DNA from 2 places in the Solibacillus daqui genome. Region 1 is predicted to be linked to the other one. Evidence: predicted binding sites of a transcription regulator. Region 1 holds the regulator's gene; the other holds the start of a gene.

The links. The regulator LexA, encoded in region 1, represses DNA repair genes until DNA is damaged. The targets are predictions, from matches to a motif close to CGAACATATGTTCG.
Region 2: the regulator LexA is predicted to act here: its motif matches at 5,614-5,627, upstream of addB (helicase-exonuclease AddAB subunit AddB).

What each region holds. Positions count from the first base shown of each region.
Region 1 is NZ_CP114887.1:2,625,604-2,636,969, forward strand. It holds gene O7776_RS12800 (YneB family resolvase-like protein) at 34-690, opposite strand; gene yneA (cell division suppressor protein YneA) at 677-1,042, opposite strand; gene lexA (transcriptional repressor LexA) at 1,203-1,826, shown strand; gene O7776_RS12815 (gamma-glutamyl-gamma-aminobutyrate hydrolase family protein) at 1,872-2,564, opposite strand; gene O7776_RS12820 (gamma-glutamyl-gamma-aminobutyrate hydrolase family protein) at 2,561-3,277, opposite strand; gene O7776_RS12825 (5' nucleotidase, NT5C type) at 3,447-3,992, opposite strand; gene O7776_RS12830 (DNA alkylation repair protein) at 4,062-4,769, opposite strand; gene O7776_RS12835 (hypothetical protein) at 5,058-5,216, shown strand; gene O7776_RS12840 (asparagine synthase) at 5,407-5,583, shown strand; gene O7776_RS12845 (VOC family protein) at 5,858-6,229, opposite strand; gene O7776_RS12850 (chloride channel protein) at 6,553-7,794, shown strand; gene O7776_RS12855 (hypothetical protein) at 8,360-8,539, opposite strand; gene O7776_RS20375 (YolD-like family protein) at 8,594-8,845, opposite strand; gene O7776_RS12860 (hypothetical protein) at 9,240-9,512, shown strand; gene O7776_RS12865 (hypothetical protein) at 9,711-10,010, shown strand; gene O7776_RS12870 (peptide ABC transporter substrate-binding protein) at 10,383-10,868, opposite strand; gene O7776_RS12875 (phosphotransferase family protein) at 11,028-11,366, opposite strand, start outside.
Region 2 is NZ_CP114887.1:717,349-728,714, reverse strand. It holds gene addA (helicase-exonuclease AddAB subunit AddA) at 1-1,967, opposite strand, end outside; gene addB (helicase-exonuclease AddAB subunit AddB) at 1,942-5,574, opposite strand; gene O7776_RS03330 (TVP38/TMEM64 family protein) at 5,693-6,307, opposite strand; gene O7776_RS03325 (PDZ domain-containing protein) at 6,669-7,838, opposite strand; gene O7776_RS03320 (S41 family peptidase) at 7,940-9,370, opposite strand; gene O7776_RS03315 (peroxiredoxin family protein) at 9,493-10,065, opposite strand; gene O7776_RS03310 (murein hydrolase activator EnvC family protein) at 10,178-11,366, opposite strand, start outside.

The DNA of each region.
Region 1 (11,366 bases):
CCATAAATGAAAAACGACTTGAAGGGCAAGTGATTACTCTTCAAATCGTTCCATATATTCAATATAACGGCGGTGAACAGTCGCTTTACTGATTGGGATACCAAGACCCTTTAATGTCATGGCAATCTCAGCAAATGTTAGTCCTTTTTGACGCAATTGCACAATTTCTTCGATTGGTACTTCTTTTCGCTCTCGCCCTTCAATATTGCCTCGATTTTTTAAATTATTTTGGGGCATGTAACCATTTTCAACTGCACGGCGCATACCTCGACGTATTTTGGCATTGTGCATACGACGTTGATATTCTTCAACGATCGCTAAAATTTCAAGTAGCATCGTATCCATTTCATTTAATGCAATTGGGCCAGCATCATTTAATGTATAAACTGTCGCTTCATATTTTTGAATTAAATGAAGAACCGCCATTCGTGCATTACCTCGACCTAAACGGGTTTCATCTTGCACAAATAAAACCTTCACCTGATGGTCTTTCATAAAATCGAGCATATCTAATAAACCATCTCGGTCTACTTCATAGCCACTATGCTGATCTTTGTAAACGCTAAGCTCTGTATAACCTAACGATTTGGCATAGCTCGTTAATTCTTCCTGCTGGCGAACTAACGATGTTTCTTGCGTGTCTTTATCGGTGCTAACACGACAATATAATACTGCTTTAGTTTGATCCATCACTTCTCGCTACCTTAACTGTCTTTTCCTTAACTGTCTTTTCGTTCGTTGAATCGTTTTGATTTAAATTGGCAATATAGTATGAATCCTTCTCCACAGGTACTACTAATACTTGGCCGTATAATACCTTTTCATCTTGTAAGCCATTTTCTTCTTTTACAAAGTTAATCCAATCGTTCTTAGCCATTTTACCACGATATGTTTCTGCTAACGACCATAAAGTATCACCTTGTACGATTGTCACTTGTTCGTATTTTTCGATTTTCTCATCTTCAAAAATTAAAAATGTAAATAATAAAATAGAAAATGCTAATAACATTGATGTGAAGCTGTTTAATTTGAATTTTTTCATTGTAGAAACCCCTTTTAGAGAATGTATGTTCGTAATATTTGTCTTTATAGTAATACGAACATATGTTTTTGTCAACTCTTTTTCGAACCTATGTTTGCATTTTTGTTCGCATACTGATATAATGTATCTAAGAAAATAGCATTATAAAGAGGTGAGTTCGTTGACACAAAAAATTTCAAAAAGGCAGCAAGCTATTCTAACTTTTATTAAAGAGGAAGTTCGTGCTAAAGGTTACCCACCATCAGTTCGTGAAATTGGTGAGGCTGTTGGTTTAGCTTCTAGTTCAACTGTCCACGGGCATTTAGCTCGTTTAGAAAGTAAAGGGCTTATTCGTCGTGACCCTACAAAGCCACGTGCAATTGAGGTATTAGATCAAGAAGAGTTGACCATCCCAAAATCAGGTGTCATTCATGTTCCTTTAATCGGTAAAGTAACAGCTGGATTACCAATTTCAGCAATCGAAGACATCCAAGAATATTTCCCACTTCCTGATACGTACGGCACATCAGAAGACGAGTTGTTTATGCTTGAAATTATGGGTGAATCGATGATTGAAGCAGGTATTTTAGATGGGGACTATGTCATTGTCAAAAAAACAGCTACAGCCAATAACGGAGAAATTGTTGTGGCAATGACAGAGGAAGATGAAGCGACTGTCAAACGATTCTTCAAAGAAAAAACACATTTCAGACTACAACCTGAAAATAGTTCAATGGAGCCTATTCTTGTCAACCAAGTTTCGATATTAGGTAAAGTAGTAGGATTGTATCGTAACGTTCATTAACTTTAAAATCCCCCATCAACTACATGATGGAGGATTTTTTTATCCTTAATATTGAACAGCAGCTTCGATAAAGCTATTAAATAGTTTTTCTGAAGGTTGATCATTTTGTAGCCCTTCTGGATGCCATTGCACACCAATACAGTATGGATGCTCTGGATGTTCAATTCCTTCGATAACACCATCTTTCGCTTGGGCATTTATTAAAAATCCTGGCGCAACGATATCAACTGCTTGATGATGATAGGAATTTGTTAAAATCGTTTCTTGCCCGATAATTTCCTGTAATTTGGATGGGAACAATTCAACCGTATGCGTTAATTCATGACGCATAGACGCTTGAGTATGCTTCAAGACATTCTTTACTTGAGTATCTATATCTTGAAGTAACGTCCCCCCAAAAGCAACATTCATCACTTGTTCTCCTCGGCAAATTCCAAGCATAGGCATATTGCGTTCAAAAGCTTTTTTCGCAATTAGAATGTCACTTCGATCGCGTTCATCAATAACCGTTCCCAACTTATAATGCGGTTCTTGATCAAAAATGAGCGGGTTAACATCATATCCTCCAATTAATAATATAGCGCTTAAACCATTCAGTACCGTGTCGACTGTTTCTTCATCCATATATGGAACACAAACTGGGATACCCCCAGCGCGTTTAATCGCTTGAATATACGAATTGTTTATTTCCATTTTCCCTTCGACTGGATGCATCGTTAATCCAATAATTGGTTTCATCGCTTTCCTCCAACAACAGTCGTTTTACATTCCTCAACAAAACTTTTAAATAATCGTTGTGCATGAGTATTACCAAGTGGAGCCAATTCTTCTGGATGCCACTGCACTGAAATACAATACGGATGATCCTCGTGTTCAATTGCCTCAATTATGCCATCCTTTGCAATTCCCGATAAAACAAGCCCTTCTCCTAGCTTTCCAACGGATTGATGATGAAACGTATTTACGCGGAACATATCCTCTTCAAAAATAGCTTTCATTTTTGGTGTTAGCACTTCAACATTATGTGCCAACGCTCCACGCTTTGATTGCTGCTTATGACCAATTGCACTTTCGAATTGGGTTGGAATGTCTTGAATAATCGTCCCACCAAAAAAGACATTCATAATTTGCATACCACGGCATACACCTAAAATCGGCATACCTCGTTCAAATGCGCGCTTCATAAACAATAAATCACTATCATCACGCTTCCGTACAACGCGACCTATATTTTGATGTGGTTCCTCACCAAATAGTTCTGGGTCAATATCTTCTCCACCAATTAAAATAATGCCATCCACACGATCAAGAAGTGCATCCACATGCTCCTCTGACGCATTAGGCAAACAAATGGGGATTCCACCTGCTATTTCCACCGAATCTAAATAGGCATTATTAATATCCAATTTTTTATCAATATCATACATTGTTAAGCCAATAACTGGTTTCATCTCACTATCCCCTTAGAAATATAATTATAATTCAAACTATTCAAATTATAATACTATATCACTATGAAATACTAGTATCTTAAAAGTAGATGATGAGACATATTTTTAAGCACAACTTTAGAAAAAACAAAAAATCACCCAATATTTTATAGTTGGGTGATTTTTTTGATTATTTTTTTGCTAATAGCTCCATAAAATACCCTTGAATTTCTCTCCAATTGTGGACGCGTTTATAGCCATCTTCGGCCGCGTTATACGGCATTGAGTAAAGCAATCCCGTACCACTAAAGGCTTCTAGTTGTCGTGGGCTATCATCGATTAAAAAGTCCGTATGTATTACGGCTTTATTGCCACAGAATACGATGTTTTGCGTTTTTATAAATGGCAAATGTTCCATTAACCAATCATACTTCGCATTAAATGAACCCGGCACATCCATTGCAGCAGTGGCAATATAAATTTCAAAATGTTCTTGTAGCCCTTTTATGACCTCAATACAATCTGGATCTAGTACTGCTAAATCACGGAAAAAATCTGGCTCATTTAATAGCGCAAAAAATTTCTTAGCATCTTCTTGTGATAAATCACGTTGTGTTGTTAATAAAAATTCGTCTTTTGTAAAATTAGCTCCGAAATTTTTATTATAAGTGTCGCATAATTTTGAATAAAAATCCGCTAACACTTGGTCCATATCAATCGCAATACTCGGTTTCATCATATGCCTCCTCAAACATTCCCTATTATTAGTTTATACAAAGCATTCACAAAAAAACAAGCGTAAGCCTTAGCAGCGAACATATTTACGCTTAAAGCCGATTCGGTCCTTTTCTATTTGCTTTTCAATTTCTAATGCAGCATGTAAAATGCCTGGTTTCTTACCTTCACGTTGCATTTCAACAGGGCCAATTTCATGTGAGATTTTTAATGCTTCCTCATGGAGTGGTTTAAACGAAACGCCAACTGTCATGACAAAGTTATTCATTGATGCTTGTGTTCTCGGCGGCGCATCGTGAATCTCTTTCTTTACTTTCTCAAGCATGCCCTGAATTTTCTGAACTTCAAAATATTCATCTTTACGATTTCCTAATAGCCAACAATAACAACTCCAACCAGCTGACATTTTCAATTCATTGCCACTTGCAATCCATTTATCACTTACTTGCTGGGCAATATCCGATTCTGCAAGTGTTACCGCCACAATATAATCTGAAATCATGTAAAAATAAGCACCATCAATCCAGCGGTCATAATCTTCCTCAGTCATCGCTTTTGGATCTGCAATTACCCCTGCAAAATACATCGCATCATAATTGCCCGATGCATATAACTGTTCAGCTAACTGTTGGTCAATTTTAATTTGCTTTTTATATGGCTTCATCGACCCTGTTGTTACACCGAATACAGGCTCCACAGCTCCATTACCCATATATATCTTTTTGGTACGCTCTTTCCCGAGTGCCTCTAATTCTTGCATCATCGTTTGAAATCCCATCTATAGTCCTCCATTCTGCTTATCTACTTAAATAATGACATCTTATTTTAATACAATAATCTATTTTTTCCATTCTGTCATTTTCATTACGTTTACAAAAGTTAAATCCAAATACCGGTAAATATCTCACAGTTAAAATAAAGACTTTATCTCAATTGATATGCATTCAAGATTGTCCAAACTTTTAATTTTGAATGCTCTCATATTTTATATTCTTAAAACTTTTTAAGGATAACGAGCTAACATTTTCTCATACTACCTTTATAACTAAGTAAGGATGTGATCAATTTGGTCAAAACAAAATTCGCAAACCTAGGACCTGAGCAGCTTAATGAATTAAAAAGTCTTGAAGAAAAATTAGGTGTAACTTTACTTGCATACGACCACTTCGCGACTGAGGAACAATCCGAAGAAGAAAATAATTCGAATACAATAAATCCTTCGTAAAATTAGAATGTCAACACAAAATATTGTACTGATTTTGAAGCGATCATTTCTTGCCACTTATCTGAGTGATTGCTTAGATTTTTTTATGGTTTTAATTAGTCGACATGTTTAGAAAGTATAGCATCTTGTTTAATTGTTAATAGTAATAATGGTGTAATAACACCAAATAACTACGATGGAGGGATTTTTTATGAACAACATTCGTGAAGGTTTAATCCCAGCTATTTTAGGTTCTGCTGTTACTGTGACTGGAATTGCACTAAAGCAAAAAAATGGTCCTAATAACATGATTGCACACACTGTATTTGGATTCGGTTTAGCCCATATCTTGTTGGGTGCAATTGACCTTGTAGAACATCGTCGTTAGTAATTGAAGAGCACAATTTTGTGCTCTTCATTTATTTCCAATCATATTAGTAAGAAGAAAGTAAGGTGTGCAAAAATCCCTAAAGGTTTTACAGGCAGTGTTACGGTTGATATCATAGACCGCGTTTATTACGTATTACACTTTAATAATAGGCTTTGTTAAATAGTATTGTTGTTTTTCAGGCAAAAAATATGGGAACGTCTGATTTGGACGTTCCCGTTCTTATTCCGTTATAGCACCCGTTAATGAAATAGGTAATTTATTTATTATAATCTTACCAGTGTACTTGAAGTTTATTACCATTTGGGTCATAAAAGTGGAAAAAGGCATGACCATTATCTTCTTTTATATCCTCGACCTTAACTTGATTATCAATTAAGTATTGATGAAATTTAGATAATTCTGGACTTGTAAAGCCAATGCTAAATTCTTGTTCATTATCAATTGTAAAATGTGCAAATGTTTCATCTTCGGTAGGAACTAAGATAAGTAAGAAAGGTCCTTCATTTACTTTTAAAATTGCAAGTTCCTCAGTATTGTTTAGTAACTTGAGACCTAATACATCTCTATACCATTGTACCGACAGTTCTAAATCTTTTACAGGAATTCTAATATAATGTACTTGTTCAATAAATGATTTACTCATAGCCTTCTCTCCTTTATTTAATCCGGTATATCAAATAGTTCCCTTTCTAAATACCTTTTTCCTTCCGATTATTGAATTAACCTGCCCCTTTATAATTGGAACCAGTTCAAATAATGGTCTAGATATTTAGTCGCTACACCAGTTTATGAGAAAAAACAAAAATAGCACTCTAATGAAGGTACTCATATAAAGTAGCTTTTCATTGTATAGTCAAGTATAATTATATCGACATAATTAATATTATTAGTATTTCAAATGAATATAGTTACTTAAAGCAACAAGAGAGAGTCTTTATATACATTTTAAAAGTGGGGAATTTTATTTTGACTGAGAAGTACTTTAAAATAATCGGATTACTTGTTTATGGCTTAATTCTAAGTGGGATAATCGGTTCTATTTCTTCTGTTTTTTTAATTTTAGTTAATGGGTTGACAGATTTTTTATGGACTGACATATCCAATAATTTAAAAACACCCTTCATCTATACATTATTTTTATGTATTTTTGGTGGTATTTTAGTAGGTTTTAGCAGGTATAAGTGGGGAAATCTTCCTAAAACAGCTAATGATTCTATATTTGAATTAAAAACAACTCAAAGAATTGACTATTCTTATGTATGGCTCAATTTTTTAATTGCTTTTTTTATTTTAATCTTCGGTGCAAGTGTAGGTCCCGCAGCAGCCATATTAAGTTCTGTTATTGCGTTATCGGTATGGCAGGGGGATAAAATGCGTTACTTTTATTTTTCCTACAACGAATGGAAAAAGGAATCATGGTTAATTAGACTGAAAAAATTAGCATTACCTCATAACTACCTTATTTCCTATGATCCTGATCGGGCTCCTAAAGAGAAAAAGCTGCTTTTACTTAAAAAATTATTATATATGGTATTTATCGTTAACGGTATGGTTGCCTTTATGTTTTTAATAAAAATATCAGACCAACCCCCTTTTGTGACAAAATTAGGGGAAACTAATTGGGGTTTGGATGAATTGATTCTTTTTATTCCTTTAATTTTGTTTGGTATTTTATTTAGTAAACTATATGAACTAATGGAAAGAACAATGAGTAAAGTCTTCTCTAAAATGAACAATAAAATTATTCTAAGTGCTGTTATCGGTGGAATTGGTATTGGTTTGATGTCTTTAATTGCTCCTAATCTACTTTTTTCCGGCCAACTTTCTATGCAAGCTTTGCCTAGTTTAGTACCGACACTTTCGATTGCTACATTAATTTTGGCTTCTGTTTTAAAACTGGTTTTAATGGAGTTTTGTTTAAAATCAGGTTGGGTTGGTGGAAATGTTTTACCAGTAATATTCGCTTCCATATTACAAGGCTACGCTATCGCGACGCTGTTTCCACAACTAGATATGCTTTTTATCGTAGCTGTTATAGGTAGTAGTGCTTCGATCTCTATTTTAAAGACACCTTTACTAGTAGGACTGTCTCTAATGCTATTTTTCCCGAAAGAGTTAGCCCCGGTTATATTAATCATTGTGGTTATATTTATTGGGTTAAGTAAAATGAGTAATAAACTTCCACAAAAAATAACTGCTTCATTTTAGTTAGAGACGCTGGGTAGTTAGATATTTGTGGAATAAAGAGATTTAAAATAATCAATAATTTTTTAAAAAATAGTTATTAAAAATAAAAGAAAGCTGTCATTTTGATTAATCTAAATATGACATAGCAGAGCTTATATCAATTCTCCCTAAAAAATCTATATGTAAAATAAAAATGCACACAACTAAAATTGAATTTAGTAATGTGCATTTTTTTAAATGTGAAACATTATATATAAGCCATTCATAGAAGATTATGAATTTGTGGGCAATTTGTGGGCAAACTGAAAAATGCTTTGTGGGCAAATATTATTCATAAATTTATTCATATTTACTTCAAATAAAATATGGTTATTAACGCTCTTTTATATTCGTGACCAACTTATATCTTATTTAACCTTAACAGCCGTTGTATAATATATACTGCTACCTTCTACATCTATCTTTGGCACTTCTAATCACCTCGAAATTAGCAAAAGACCAAGATAGCTATCTTGGTCCATAAACATCCATCAAGCGTGATAAAACTACACGCTCTTGTATTACTCTTATAAAACGCAAAGTAAAGCTAATGATTATTGTCCTGATTATCATTGTGGTTATCATTTTGGTTATCATTTTGATCTTCTTGTTGTTCAGAAGGTTCTTCAGTTGGATCAGGCTCCTGTTCATCATTAGCTGTTCCACACCCATACAATAATCCTGTAGAAAGTATTACTGCAAACGCACCAGTTATTACCTTTTTCATGTATTCACCTCATTTTCAAGGAAATTTTCTTCACCTTTATTATTGTCTTAACTATTATTGCGTATACGTATTTTTAAAGGGAAAGCACGAGTTAAATAAAAAGAAGAGTAGGCAACAAAATAACCCAATAAAACAAATCCATTTACCACGCCATAGATTCAATTCTACTAACAGTTTTTGATGATATGCTTTAACAATAGTCTGCTGTAGTTCGTCCCATTCCCAATCCGTTTTTTCTTTCGGGTACTCGTTACCTATGCTATTTTGCCACTCTTTTATCTGATACAAATGCTCAGGTATCATCATGCCAGTTTGCTAATCAGTGATGTTTAAATACAGAAATGCTCCTCCTATCATTGTGCCCTTAAATAACAAGAACATTCGTTCTCATCTTTTCGTATTATAGAACAATTGCTCTCATTTAAAAATGTGGAATTTTATGTTAAATTGGAATTAAAGAATACACGTAAAAAAGCCCGTTAACTAATTACAGTCCCTAGATTTATACGGATTTACAGGGTTAAGGCAAATATTGCATCCAAACACCGCTTTGGGAACTAATGTTATACTTAAAAGTGTTTCGTGATAATAAATTCGTTTAATTCATAAAGTCATTTGAAATTACTATGTATTAAGATGTTCTGTAAACAGATTGTTGTATAAGTTAAGTTAAAGTTGAAAAATGTGGGAGGTGGCAGCATTGCAAAGTAAACAGAGTATGGGGTTGCTTTCTTTTATTAGTCTAATAGTTGGACTTATTTTCCTAGGTGTCTATATTACTACGGGAAATTCGTTTATTGATGACAATATAACAATGCTACTCGGATTTACCTTTCTAATTCTCTCTTTTGTTTTATCCTTGTTCAGCAAAAAGGACAAATTAGGAAGGGTATCGCTATACGTTTTCCCAATACTTGTAGTTATTTATTTATTGTTTTTCGGAGTTATGTCTTTATTTTGGAATACACCATAAGAGTGCAACTAAAGGGCGCGATTGTTGAATACGCTTAACTTTTCTTCTTTAACTAATGGAGGATTTAATGCAACAGGAACTAATAATGTATACAAAATAAATACAAATAACGTTGCCAAATAAGACTTTGGTAGCCTCTATATTCCTTATTATAAAATATAGTAAAATCAGCTTAATTATAAAGGTTGGGTGAGCTAAATGAGGATATTATTAGAAATACTACGAGTTATGTTTATTTTTCTAATTTTAATGGCGATTTTAGGCACTTTTTTTGAAAACTTATACTTAAATATTGGCAATGGTGCTGAAAAAAATAGTTGGATAAGCTTAATCGCTATTATTATTCTCATTTTTGTATTGTATCGAAATAAATTTCAATTTAGTGGATGGTATGAGGGTGAAGGTAAAGAAAAATTGCCAAGAAAAGTTTCTCAAATATTAATTACAAGTTCAATTATTTTAATATTGATACCACCAATTATTGCTCAATTAAATTGATTCTAAGTACAAAAAACGAAAAATTATTATTACAACTTTATACAAAATAACGTTCCCAAAATAAAAGTTTAGGCGCACATTAAAAAGTCACGAATGTTGTTAAATCAACGTTTCGTGACTTTCATAATGAACATTGTTTATACATCATTTTATACAAATAGCATAAAGTGTGGATACAGCAATGTTTTCACTCGCTGGGCTTGTTCTTCACTTTGTATAAAATCGTGTATATTGTTGACTTGAAATAAAGATTGATTAAAACACAGCTATAAATGATGATTCTTATAGAAAATCATAGCCCCAATTTTTAACAAAGATTGATCATTTCGGAAACCGAATATTCAAGTAAAGCTCCCGTTAGCACAATAATGATTAACTAATCCAAGTCCTTTTCACATCTTTGGATTTCCATTTATTATCTTTATAATAGACTATTACTTCTACTCCAACACCCCCATCACCCGAACGATACTTGGAACCCTCAAAAAAGATATTGTTGTTAACTTTATATTCAACTTTTTCAATTCTAAGAAGTACGCCATCCAAAACGAACGTATCTGTATTAAATAATCCTTTTTCTTTCAGTTGTTCAAGAGTAGCATCCATTACCTCAACTTTATATTTTTCCTTAAAGTAGCTTAAAATTTCTTCTTTATCACTTTCATTTATTTCCTCAAAATTACTCATATCAATAGCTATATATTCCATATCACTACTTAATGCTTCATCTTGTTCCATAATAGAGTCCAATGCAATACTATATATTTCTCCTAAATGTTCCTTTGGTTCTAATCCAGTATTGCAAGCAGAAAGCAAGACCGACAGTATAAACAGAATACTAAAATATCTAAATTTCAATTTTATCCCATCCTTTTCTATTTAGACGGTGTATTTTAAGTTCCGTTTCAAAAAAATGTTATTCAACTAACCTGCTCCTTTAGTTCAATAATAAAAAAAGAGCTGCATATGCAACTCAATGATCTTCAAGTAAAGCACTCCGTTAGTTGAACAAGCAATCTATCTATAATCTTTTATTCCATCTTCAAAAGCCTGTCTATCTTCATTCTCAATCCCGTGCAATGCTTCTTGTAAAGCAAATGTGCTTTTATAAAATTTAACTCGTTCAGATATTTCATTACCGTTAGGATATAGGTTAATACAAATATCAAAAAAATCTTCGCCATAGCTAGAGAGTATTCCAGCAAAGTCATACGCCGGATCTCCTAAACCCGAACCACCAAAGTCTATTATCCCTGAAATCATACTTTTTTCTGGATTCCACAAAATATTAGCTGCTCCAAAATCTCCGTGTATAAGTGTTAAATCTATATTTGAGAATGCCTTCCCTTTTAGGGA
Region 2 (11,366 bases), 1.9 Mb from region 1:
TGATAGGGGTTGTCGATCACTTTTAGTGTGTTGATCATAATCATCACTTCGAGCGATTCGAAATAGCCCCCGTCCGTTTCAGCATATAAGGGTAAGCCCGCCATTTTAAATTCCTCAGCAAATGTTGTATACCAAGAACGCGAGCGCATTAATACAACTATGTCTCGGTAATTTACAGGACGCATCGATTTCGTTTTTGGATTGTAAACTTGTCCACCATTTTCAACCAATCCACGGATACGTTCAATAATATAGCGTGCTTCCTGTTGCGCTGCGCTAATGCTTTCCTCCTCCGTATCATCTTCTGCCCCTGGTACGATTTGTGTTTTCGAATCTCCCTCTAATAATACAAGCTCAATCGGCACTTGTTGCGCATCATAGCTCGCACCAAATTTGAGCTTTGCTTGCTCGTCATATTCGATTTCGCCGACTTCCTCATCCATAATTTGCTCAAATACATAATTCGTCCCTTCAAGCACTTCAGAACGGCTCCGAAAGTTGGCATTTAAATCAATTTTCATACCATTGTGCGTAGGATCGACATCAAAACGCTTATATTTATCAAGAAATAGGCGTGGTTCTGCCAGTCGAAACGCGTATATGGACTGCTTCACATCACCGACCATGAACATATTGCCACTTGCTTCATCGCCACTTTTCACAAACTGTAAAATCGTTTCTTGTAAAAAATTCACATCTTGATACTCATCAACAAGCACTTCTTTAAAGCGTTGTTTAAAGCCAATCGCTACTTCAGAAGGGGTTGGTGGTGTTGTATCACTATTTGGTGCTGTTAAAATTTCAAGTGCGTAATGCTCCAAATCAGAAAAATCAAGTAACCCACGCTCTTGCTTAGCCTTTTTAAACGCCTCGCTATATTCAATTGTGAGCTTCACTAATGTTTCCAAAATGGGCTTTGTTGCTGCCATTTCCTGTACATACAGCTTCGGATGGCGCGCGAAAAATGTCTCTTTTAAACCCGTAATCATTGCCTTCGCTTGATCACGATGCTCCTTTGCTACTGCATACTTTGCTCGGTCTTCTTCCGTATCCTTTTTGGTTGCCGCTTTTATACGACCAAATTCAATTACCGGCATTAATTCATATGCCTGTTCCCATGTTCCTTGTATTAGCGCTTCATAAACAGCCTTTACCGCCGTATATTCTGCCCCAAATAACGGCACATTTTTTTCAAGTGCTGGCTCCACCGATACAATTTGCAAGCCCTTTTCTAATCGACTTGCTGCTTCCTGTAAGCTTGCAATGATAAATGGGCGAATTTCCTGTGCAACAGCTAATGTATCAATCGGTGCGTCTGGATCAATGTCATATTTCGTTGGCAATTCTCGTAACCACTCATATGGCTTTGGCTGTACGCGCGATACTTTATACATTTCCTGTAGTAAAAACTCAATAGCTTGGTCGCTACGATCTGACGCAAAGCTATCGACTAATGCGTAGAGCTCATCCTTCGAAAACAACGCATCCATATCGCCGCGATACGCCTTTTCTAGCACGTCCATTAACACATCATCCTGTAAAAGTGATGTTTCCTCCGTACTCGCCAATCGGAAACCTGGATCTAAATCGATCGTGTACGCATACTCCCGACAAATGGATAAGCAAAATGAGTGCAGTGTTGAAATTTGCGCTTTATTTAATAAGCTTAATTGGCGGCGTAAAAAGGCATTACTCGGGTCCTTTGACAATGCTTTTTCTAACGCTTCCGCCATTCGATTGCGCATTTCTGCGGCTGACGCATTTGTAAAGGTTACAACGAGTAATTCATCAACATCAATACGCTCTTTTTCTGGTGCTAAAATCTTTTGAATTAAACGTTCGATTAACACCGCCGTTTTTCCCGAGCCTGCCGCGGCGGATACTAATACATCATGCCCTGCTGCGTAAATAGCCTTCCATTGCACATCGGTCCATTGCACATCAATCGGCTTCGTTGGAATCGCCATGTTCACACACCGCCTTTTTAATATTGTCAAATACGACTTCCTCTTTTTGCTTCTTCAGTTCATTGAAGCTATTTCCTGTTTCTGTTTCGTCAAATTGACAAACCGATTTAAAATTACAAAACGTACATGCTTTTTGACTACCTAAGCTATACGGTTTAATTTCGGTATTGCCTTTGTAAATCTCATTGCCAGCTTGACGGAATTTATGGTGCACAAATTGCTGAAGGTTTTTCATTTCATCTGGTTCAATGACTTTCGATGAACGACTATCAAATTCTAAATCATTACCACTTTTAAACTTTGCTGGGACAATGATAGAAGCTTTACTCGGCTCAAGCGATGTATCCATTAAATTTGCAACTTCTGTATCCTTTAGCATATAACCACTTAGTTTGAACTTTTCTTGGCGCAAATTCTCTACTTGATCAAGTTGCTCATAATCCTCAGTAGGAATTAGTGGGTTATGCACATGTAAATAGAACATACCAGCCGCTTGTACAATAATGTTTTCAAGCTCCGATAAATTCTTAATGAACTTCCCTTCCTGCGCAATGATTGGGAAGTTTTGCATCGCTACATCTAAATACGTTAACAACTGTAGTGAAATGCCGTTATATACTTCGGTGAAATCTAATTTACGCCCACTTGATTTATAGTCAATGACACGTAAATACAGATTTTGCGCATCTTTATAAGCATCTATTCGGTCAATTTGGCCGCGTACGTACATTTTTCGGTTATGGTCTAGCTCAATTTCCAATGCATCAAGTGGATTACGGTCATCTTGTTCCGTATTTTTATCATCACGCTTACCAAACGGCTTTTCATGCGCAATCGCCTTGAATTTGGATAGTTCACTTTGATTTACTAAAGCATAAATCGTACGAGCAACTATTTTTACCAGCTTAGTTTTAATATACTCAAAGCGATGGCTACTTTTTAAAATGTTGTATGAAAAATAATCTATTAGCTTCGAAATCGTATCATCGGCTTTTTTATAACAAGCAACATACGTATCAAGTACAATCGTTTGCTCTTTTTCCGACAAAATCGTACGAATCGCTTCATGGAATAGATCGCCCATCGCAAATGATTCTAGCTTAAATTCCGTGCGTTCCTGTAACTTCAAGCCATATGAGGCAAAATGCGAATATGGACAGCTATAAAATTTTTCAATACGTGAAACACTCGCTAAAAAGTTATCGCCATATAGTTTGGTTGCGGTTTCTTCAGTCAGGCTTTGCGCTTCATTTGTTTCATAAAGTGGCTTTGTTACAATACTGAGCACATGTTGCCAATTGCCTTCCCTCTCATAAAACGCTTTTAATGCTTGCCACTGTTCAGGTATTTCCCGACGCTCAAATTGTGCCTGCTTTATCTGTGTCATTAAAAATCCAATTGCCGGTGACGGATGCTGCAAATAATCAAGCATATTCTCTGCATTTTGCTCATCAAGCGGGTCGGCCACCACTTGACGCTGTCGTAATGTGCGGATTGGTTCCGTTTTTTCATCCGAATTCACTTCAAACATTTTATGCAGACGATTTATATAAATTGATGGAAGCTTCCCCTTACTTTCCTCATCAGCGCTCGCATATGTAACAAACAAATAATCTGTTGGTGAAGCGATTGCACGGTAAAATAGAAAGCTTTCCTGTAACAGTCGGCTTTTAATACCAGGGGCTAGCTCGACATCCGCCTTTTCAAACACTTCACGCTCTGCATCCGATAAAAGTCCACCGGCATCCATACGCATTGGATAGACCCCATCATTGACGCCAATAATGAAAATCGCCTTTTTATTATCAAAGCGGGCAAATTCTAATGTCGAAACCGTTACTTCATCTAATGTCGGTGGCACACTAGAAAACTGTAGGGATTCAAAACCTTCATCTAAAATTTGTGCCGCATCATCTAAGGTCATTTCCTTGTCGCCAAACATCAAATCAAATTGCTCTAAAATATGCACCCAGCCGTTCCATGCTTGCTCATGCTCTAATGATTTTTGCAGTGTATGTGCTTTTTCCTCTTGCTCCTGCATTTTAACAAGCTTTTTATACACATCGAGCGTTTCCATAAACTCGTACAAAGCAACGACAATGTTACGACCAGTTACGTTGCCTTTTAACTTTCGCTGCAAGTTTTTAACCGGCTCAACAATTAAATCACGCACCGATTTTAATAGTGTTTCGTGTTCCTGCTCATCTTTTGTTTGCACTGCATTTACTTTTTCCAATGATTTAAAACGGCGGTAATGCCAAACCTTTTCATCGAACCAGCGATCATGCACAATCCCTTTGGCTATGACAAAATTCTCTAAAATATCAGCACGGTCGCGCATTGCTGCTAAATTTGCATTGTACGGAAAATAGAGGTCAGTTTTCACACTTCGAAATACCGGCTCATATTTCCAATTCGACGTAATAATCTCTAAAACGGAACGACTAAATTCAATGAGAGGATGGTACAACATCGCGCGCTTTTCGTTTGAGAAATAAGGAATCTCATATTGCGTGAATGTTGTACCAATTATTGGATCATAGACATCCGCTTGTCGATACATAATCCCAATATCCTTATAACGAAGCCCCTGCTCAACAATGAGCTTTTTTATTTCCTGGGCAATACCTTGTACCTCTGCGCGTGGATTTACTCCCTCGATAATTTGCACATTCCCTAATGATTCGACAGATGTCATAAATGGTTCATTAAAGTTTCGTTCAATTTGCTGTAAATCACGGTTATTGCTGCGATAATTTATTTCTAAATGCACGCGTGGCTCTTCTTCTATAACAATGCTGCGCTCAAATTGCAATTTGGCCAATTCGTGCTTTAATTTATCATAGGTCATTGCCGCACGATAAAACGTTGAACCATCTAATTTATCTACCTGTGGATCATCCATTGGTAGCACTAACGTTACACGCTTCGCATAAATGAGTAATTCTTTTAAAATTGCAAACTCCTGACCATTAAATGACACGAAGCCATCTAGATAAACATGCGTTTCGCGTAGACTTTCCATTTTCGGCATACGCTCTAGCAATAAAGGAAAATCACCGTCACCATCGACATATTCTGCACCAATGCGCAGTTGTAATTGCTGTAAAATAATTTCGATATCATGCATTTTATGGAGCAGTACTTCACTCGCTCCATTTAAACGTAATGCTTCAATTAGCGGTTGAATTGAGGCCACATCGATGTTGTACTGACTAAATTCCTTTAAAATTTGTTCGACTTCTTTTGTAAAGCCTCGTTTTCCTGCAACCTGTTTAAATAGTAAAAACTCTTCTTGATGCTCTTCTAAAATACGACGTAATAGCATGCGGTAGCCGGTATTATCTATACGTTCGCGAGCAATACCACCCTCATTTTGTAACACAAACCACGCAAGTCGTTTAAATGTCATTACTTGCGCACGCATCATACCTTCAATATCATAATTATTCGTCAGCTCATACTCTGTCGAAAACGTCATTTGGTCTGGTACTAAAATAAAAATCGGGTAGCCAAGTACATTTGTCTTTAGGTCCTCGACAATTTCCTTATGAATTAAAGTAGATTTCCCAGTACCTGCTCGACCAGATATTACACGCAATGTCATCGCCTACACCTCACTTTTTTATACACTCATTATATTATAAGAATACACGTTCGCGCATCTAATACTGCGCCCATTGAAAAAACGCTGCTATTTTTTACATTAGCAGCGCTTACACTTGTTATTTACGGGACTTAATATTGCGTAAATCACGTTCAACCCGTTTAGTTAAATACCGTTCAATCCATTTACCGAGTGCCCAAATCACGGCAATAATCAAACAGGATACAACAATTTTCATAGGTGAACTCAAAATGGCACGTAAGTCACTACCTAAATAACTAATAAAAAAAATCATGACTGGCTTTGAAATGAGTAACGTTAAAAAATAGTATTTCTTTTTTAAATGTGATAATCCCGCTACCGTATTGACAACAACAATAGGGGTAAACGGTAAACATAACAGCACAAATAGCGGTGTAAAGCCGCGTACATCGACCCAGTGAATCAGCTGTTTTACTTGCTTTTGCGCTTTAAGTTTTTGTAAAAGTCGATGATTACCAAAATAACGAATCATTAAAAAAAATAAATATGAACCCACCACAGTTGCAAGCCACGATAACAGAAAGCCCCAAAACAATCCATATGCACCAGCATTGGCAACAACTATGACAAACAGCGGAAGAAACGGTAAAAATGCTTCAATAGACGTTAATAACACACTAAACCAAGGCCCAAGCAATTTATATTTTTCAATCAATAATTCGACATTATCAATACTAATCCAATCAAACACAAAACCCAACTCCTGCTATGAACGGCAAACTTTTAATACGCTTTCAAATAATTCAAACAACTAGTGATACATTTATAGTAACATACTTCACAATACTCAACAGTGATAAACATAATAAATTAGAAAAACACATTTCTTGTCAAAAAGGGGCTGCCCGAAAAGTATATACTTTTCGGGCAGCCCCTCGTTCATGTGTTAATTAACCGCTTGAGAGCGGTGCTTCTGCGGTGGTCAGAAGGAAAGAGCGAATGCTAAAAGCGTCACGTCCTGTGACAACGCATTCATGACTAGCTTCGTGCTAGCCTCCAGCCTCGGCTCAAGGATTTGTCCCAGAAATACTTCTCGGACAAATCCTAGTTGTTTATTTTACAATTAGCAATCCTATCGTATGATTATCTTCACGGTGAACGACGTGCTGCGTTAAACGTAGCTCGCCTGAATGATCGAGCACTTCTAACCGACAATGTGCTGCATTAATTTGTAATGCTTTATACAACTCATCTTCAGTCAACACATGCTGCCCATTCACTCGTTTAATAATTTCACCAGCAACTAGGCCCATTTTTTGCGCTGGCGAATTCGGTAATACGCCTGCAATCATGACCCCTTTATCGCTACGAATGACCGCATAGCTATTACGATCCTCTAAATGACTATAGTAAATACCTATTACCGTACGTGAAATGGCACCCAATACTAATGCAGCCGCACCAAGCACCGGCATGAAGTAAGCAAGTAAGCCTACAATCAATACCAATTCACCCGTCAAAATAATGCTTTCTCCCATTTTCGGATACACATAAATTGGTAGTTTTTGACGGACCATTTGCTGGAATCCAATCACAAATGGAAACACAATAATTGAAAATTGCTCTGCACCAATCGTAAACTGTGGCCAATATGGAGCAAAACTTTGAATGCCGTCACCCGGAATAATCGTCACAAGTGGCAATAACCAAAGCTGCTTACTATAATACCCAATACCATTTAGACCGCGCTTTGTCGTTTCAACAATCGGCGATGCAAACTTTGCCCCGTTACGACGAATTAAAATACCTTCCGCCATTAACAATAGCCCCGCAAGCACTGGTACCGTTATCACTAAGCCATCGACAACATTACGCGCCGCTAAATCAAAGCCCCAAATAGAATAAGACCAATTTTGCCAATCCATCCACACAATCACAAAAAATGCGAGCGTCATCAGTATAATTGGCGAAAGTAAATGATACATAAATACAATTAAGCCAATAAAGCTAATTAAGAATACCGCCACTAATAATTCTAGTGAGATCGTCAACCCAATTACGACACTAAATAATGAAATAATCAACGATAAAACAAAGCCCATCAATAACATATTTTTAAGCTCCGACCAACCGTCTAAAATTCTAATATGAAAAAAGCGACGTTCTCGTTTCACACGACGATAGCCTAAAAAAACTGCTGAAATGAGTGCTATATAAAATAGTGGATTAATAAAAAAGCGACCAATACCTTTTAAAATTTCGATAATAATTGTTTCGTTCATGCTCTCACCTACCGTACGACTAATTGTATCAAATCCTTTTCATATTGCGTAGTCCTATTTGTATTTCTATTTCTTTGCATTTCACTTACACGATAGTCCTTTTACTCCAATTGATGCATGATATAGCTCACACCCATTTGCAATTGCATATCATTCACTGGGTCATGTTTAAATTTTTGAATCTGCATAGTGAGCTCTCGGAAAAATACCTCATCTAAATGCCTACCATCTTGTAAATCATATTTCTTACGGAACTTTTCAACTTCATTTGCCATATCCATATCATAAAAACCATCTGAACGTTCAATATTGTAGCCTAATTCACTTAGCACTCGTTGAGTATATGCCACTTCTTCACCATACTCCCCCACATCAAAACGGCCTTTGAGCACTTTCATTTCCATTTTATAAAGCGGGTGCTGCTTCACTTCAAGATCTGGTTCAATCCCTACTTGATGTATCCAACGCTTAGAAGGTGTCAGCCATTTATTTGTTGAGAGCTTGACTTCTCCACCATTTTGTAGTTCCCAAGTTTGTTGTACAGTTCCTTTTCCGAAGCTTGTCACACCAATTAGCATTGCACGTTTCCAATCTTGCAATGCGCCAGCAAACACTTCACTCGCTGAAGCACTGCCTTCATTTTGTAAAATCGTAATTGGCATTGACTTTAACTGCTTTGCATATGGCTCAAATGCTTCATTTGCTTTTGTTTTCAACGGCTCTGTTGCTCCATCATGATTTTGCATATAAGCAAAAATAGTTTCTTTTTGTTCAAACATACTCATCATTTGTGCAACGCTATGTAAATAGCCACCTGGGTTATCGCGCACATCAATGATTAAGCCTTCAATATCCTTAGTGAACAATATGTCCAATGCATTTTTCCATTCTTCAGCCGTTTTTTCAGCAAATAGTGAAACAATCACATACCCAATTTTTACGCCTTCAACATCAAGTAATTGTGTTTGGACAGTTGTATTTTTTAGCTTCTCACGCTTTACTAATAGCTTCACATGACTATCTAACTCTGGTCGAAACAATACAAGCTCTAGTGTTTCCCCTTCTTTCCCTTGCATTAGTTTCATCACTTCACTGAATGTCATTCCTTCTAGTCTAGTTTCATTCACTTGAACAAGCTCATCTAGCGGACGAATTCCTGCTTTCTCTGCCGGTGAAGCTTTCACTGGCGCTACAACAATGAATTTCCCGTTCACTTCTGATAACTCCAACCCGATACCAACCCGTTCACTTGCCAATGTTTGCTTATGAAACGCAGCTTCTTGTTCCGTATAGTACGTGCTATATGGATCATTTATTGCATCCGCCATTCCCCGCAGCGCACCTTCGACTAATTTTTCTGACGTAATGTCATACACCGTTTCAGTTGTAATTAGGTCATGTAACTCATTTACCACCGCAAAATCTGCCTGTACCTTTTTTTGATCCTTTTTTTGCAACTCGCTATAACCATATACAGTGCCGACAACAATGAGCATAGCAACCAACAATAAAAAAATTCGACTTTTTCGCACGAACTTCCCTCCACTCCATAAAAACTTATGAAGCAAAGAATCATTTCATACTACTTAAGTCGAATCAAATTTTAATCACATTACAACTATTTCTGTTTTGCAGAATTACTATTTCCCAAAAGTTAATCTAACTGTGTCACATTATCACGCAATGTTTCTAAATCAAGCGGACCAACAATTTTCTTTTGGATGCGTCCTTCTGTATCAATTATAAACGTCGTTGGAATCGTAATAATTTTAAATTGTGAGGCAACTGACCCGTCTGGCTCTAACAAAATTGGAAAGGTAATGTTGTAGCTTTTTAAAAACTGTTCAACACGTTCAACCTTTTCTCTGTCATAGGTTAAATTCACGCCAACAATTTCGACATTGTCCTCTTCTTTATATTTTTCGTAATATTCCTGCATATGCGGCATCTCGGCCTTACACGGTGGACACCATGTTGTCCAGAAATTTAACACGACACGCTTGCCTTTTAAATCTGATAATGTAAGAGGCTTTCCATCCAAATTATACAATGTAAAATCTGGTGCAATGTTTCCTTTTTCTAAGCCAATTGTTTCATCTAACGCGACTTCTTTACCAATCACTTGCTCACTAATCTTCTTGCCTTCATCTAACTCTTTTTTTATATAAGTACCCATCATCGTTATAACTAGCACTAAAACGATGAGGATGCCGATATTCTTTTTCATGTTTTACACCCCGTCCTCTGTTTCTAGTAGTACCATATCATAACTTTTAACAAATTATTCAAAAGAAAAAGGCAAAACTCCAAAAATTCGAAGTTTAGCCTTTTGTTTATTCTTATAAAGAAATATAACGTAACGGGTTAACAGCGTTTGATCGTTTTCCGTTCCACTCACCTACGTGAATTTCGAAGTGCACGTGTGGCCCAGTTGAGTTACCCGTGTTCCCCATTTTCGCAATTTGTTCCCCTTTTGATACAGCATCACCCACACTCGATGTAAAGCCACTTAAGTGTCCATAAACCGACGTAAAAGGTTTTCCATCTAATGAGTGTGTCACCATCACTACTTTACCATAGCCATTCATTGTACCGACATAGGATACTACCCCATCGGCTGCTGCTACTACTGGTGTACCGATTGAGTTCGCGATATCAACACCTAAGTGATTCTTACTGCCGATTGGACCAATATCACGTCCTCCAAAACCGGAAGTAAAGCGCCCAGCAGCAGGTCTTGTCCATGTCCCCGCTGAAACAGTTGGTAAATTCCCAGAATATGCATTATTCTCCTGTTTCTTTTTCGCTGCATCCTCTAACGCCTTTTTACGCGCAATTTCTGCTATACGACGTTGCTCTGCCATAATTTGATTTTCTAAGTCTTTACTTAGCTCAATGTTTTCTTCAAGATGTGTTTCGATTGATTCTTTTTGTTCATGTAAACGCGCTTCCTCTTTTTCAAGCTCGTCTACTACCTTATTTTTCTCTTTCTTTTGCTGCTCAAGATCTGCTCTTAGTTTTTCTAGCTGTGCTTTATTCGCCTCTAAGTTTTTCTTCTTCTCGAGTAATTCAGCCTTTTGAACTTCTAGCTTTTCTTGGTCTTCTTTTTGCTCACGCATAATTTGGCGGTCGGCATCCATTAACGTACTTACCGCTGAGAAACGGTCGATGAAATCTACGAAGCTGTTTGCTCCTAGTAATACATCAATATAACTTACTGTACCACCTGTTTGAATCGCACGTGCACGCTCACGTAATAGCGCATCACGTTGATCGATTTTTTCCTGTAGCTCTGCAATACTTTGTTCTAACGCAGCAATTTCTTGATTCGCGATTTCAATATCAAACTTTACTATCGCAATTTCATGGTTCTTATTATTGATTTCCGCACCAATTTGTTCTAATTGACTAATCAATTGCTGCTGTTTATTTTGATTGGAATTTAACTCACTTGCTTTTTGCTGTAACGAATTATTTAATGCTTTTTTCTGAGCTTCAAGCTCGCTACGTTCTTTTTTCAAATCACTT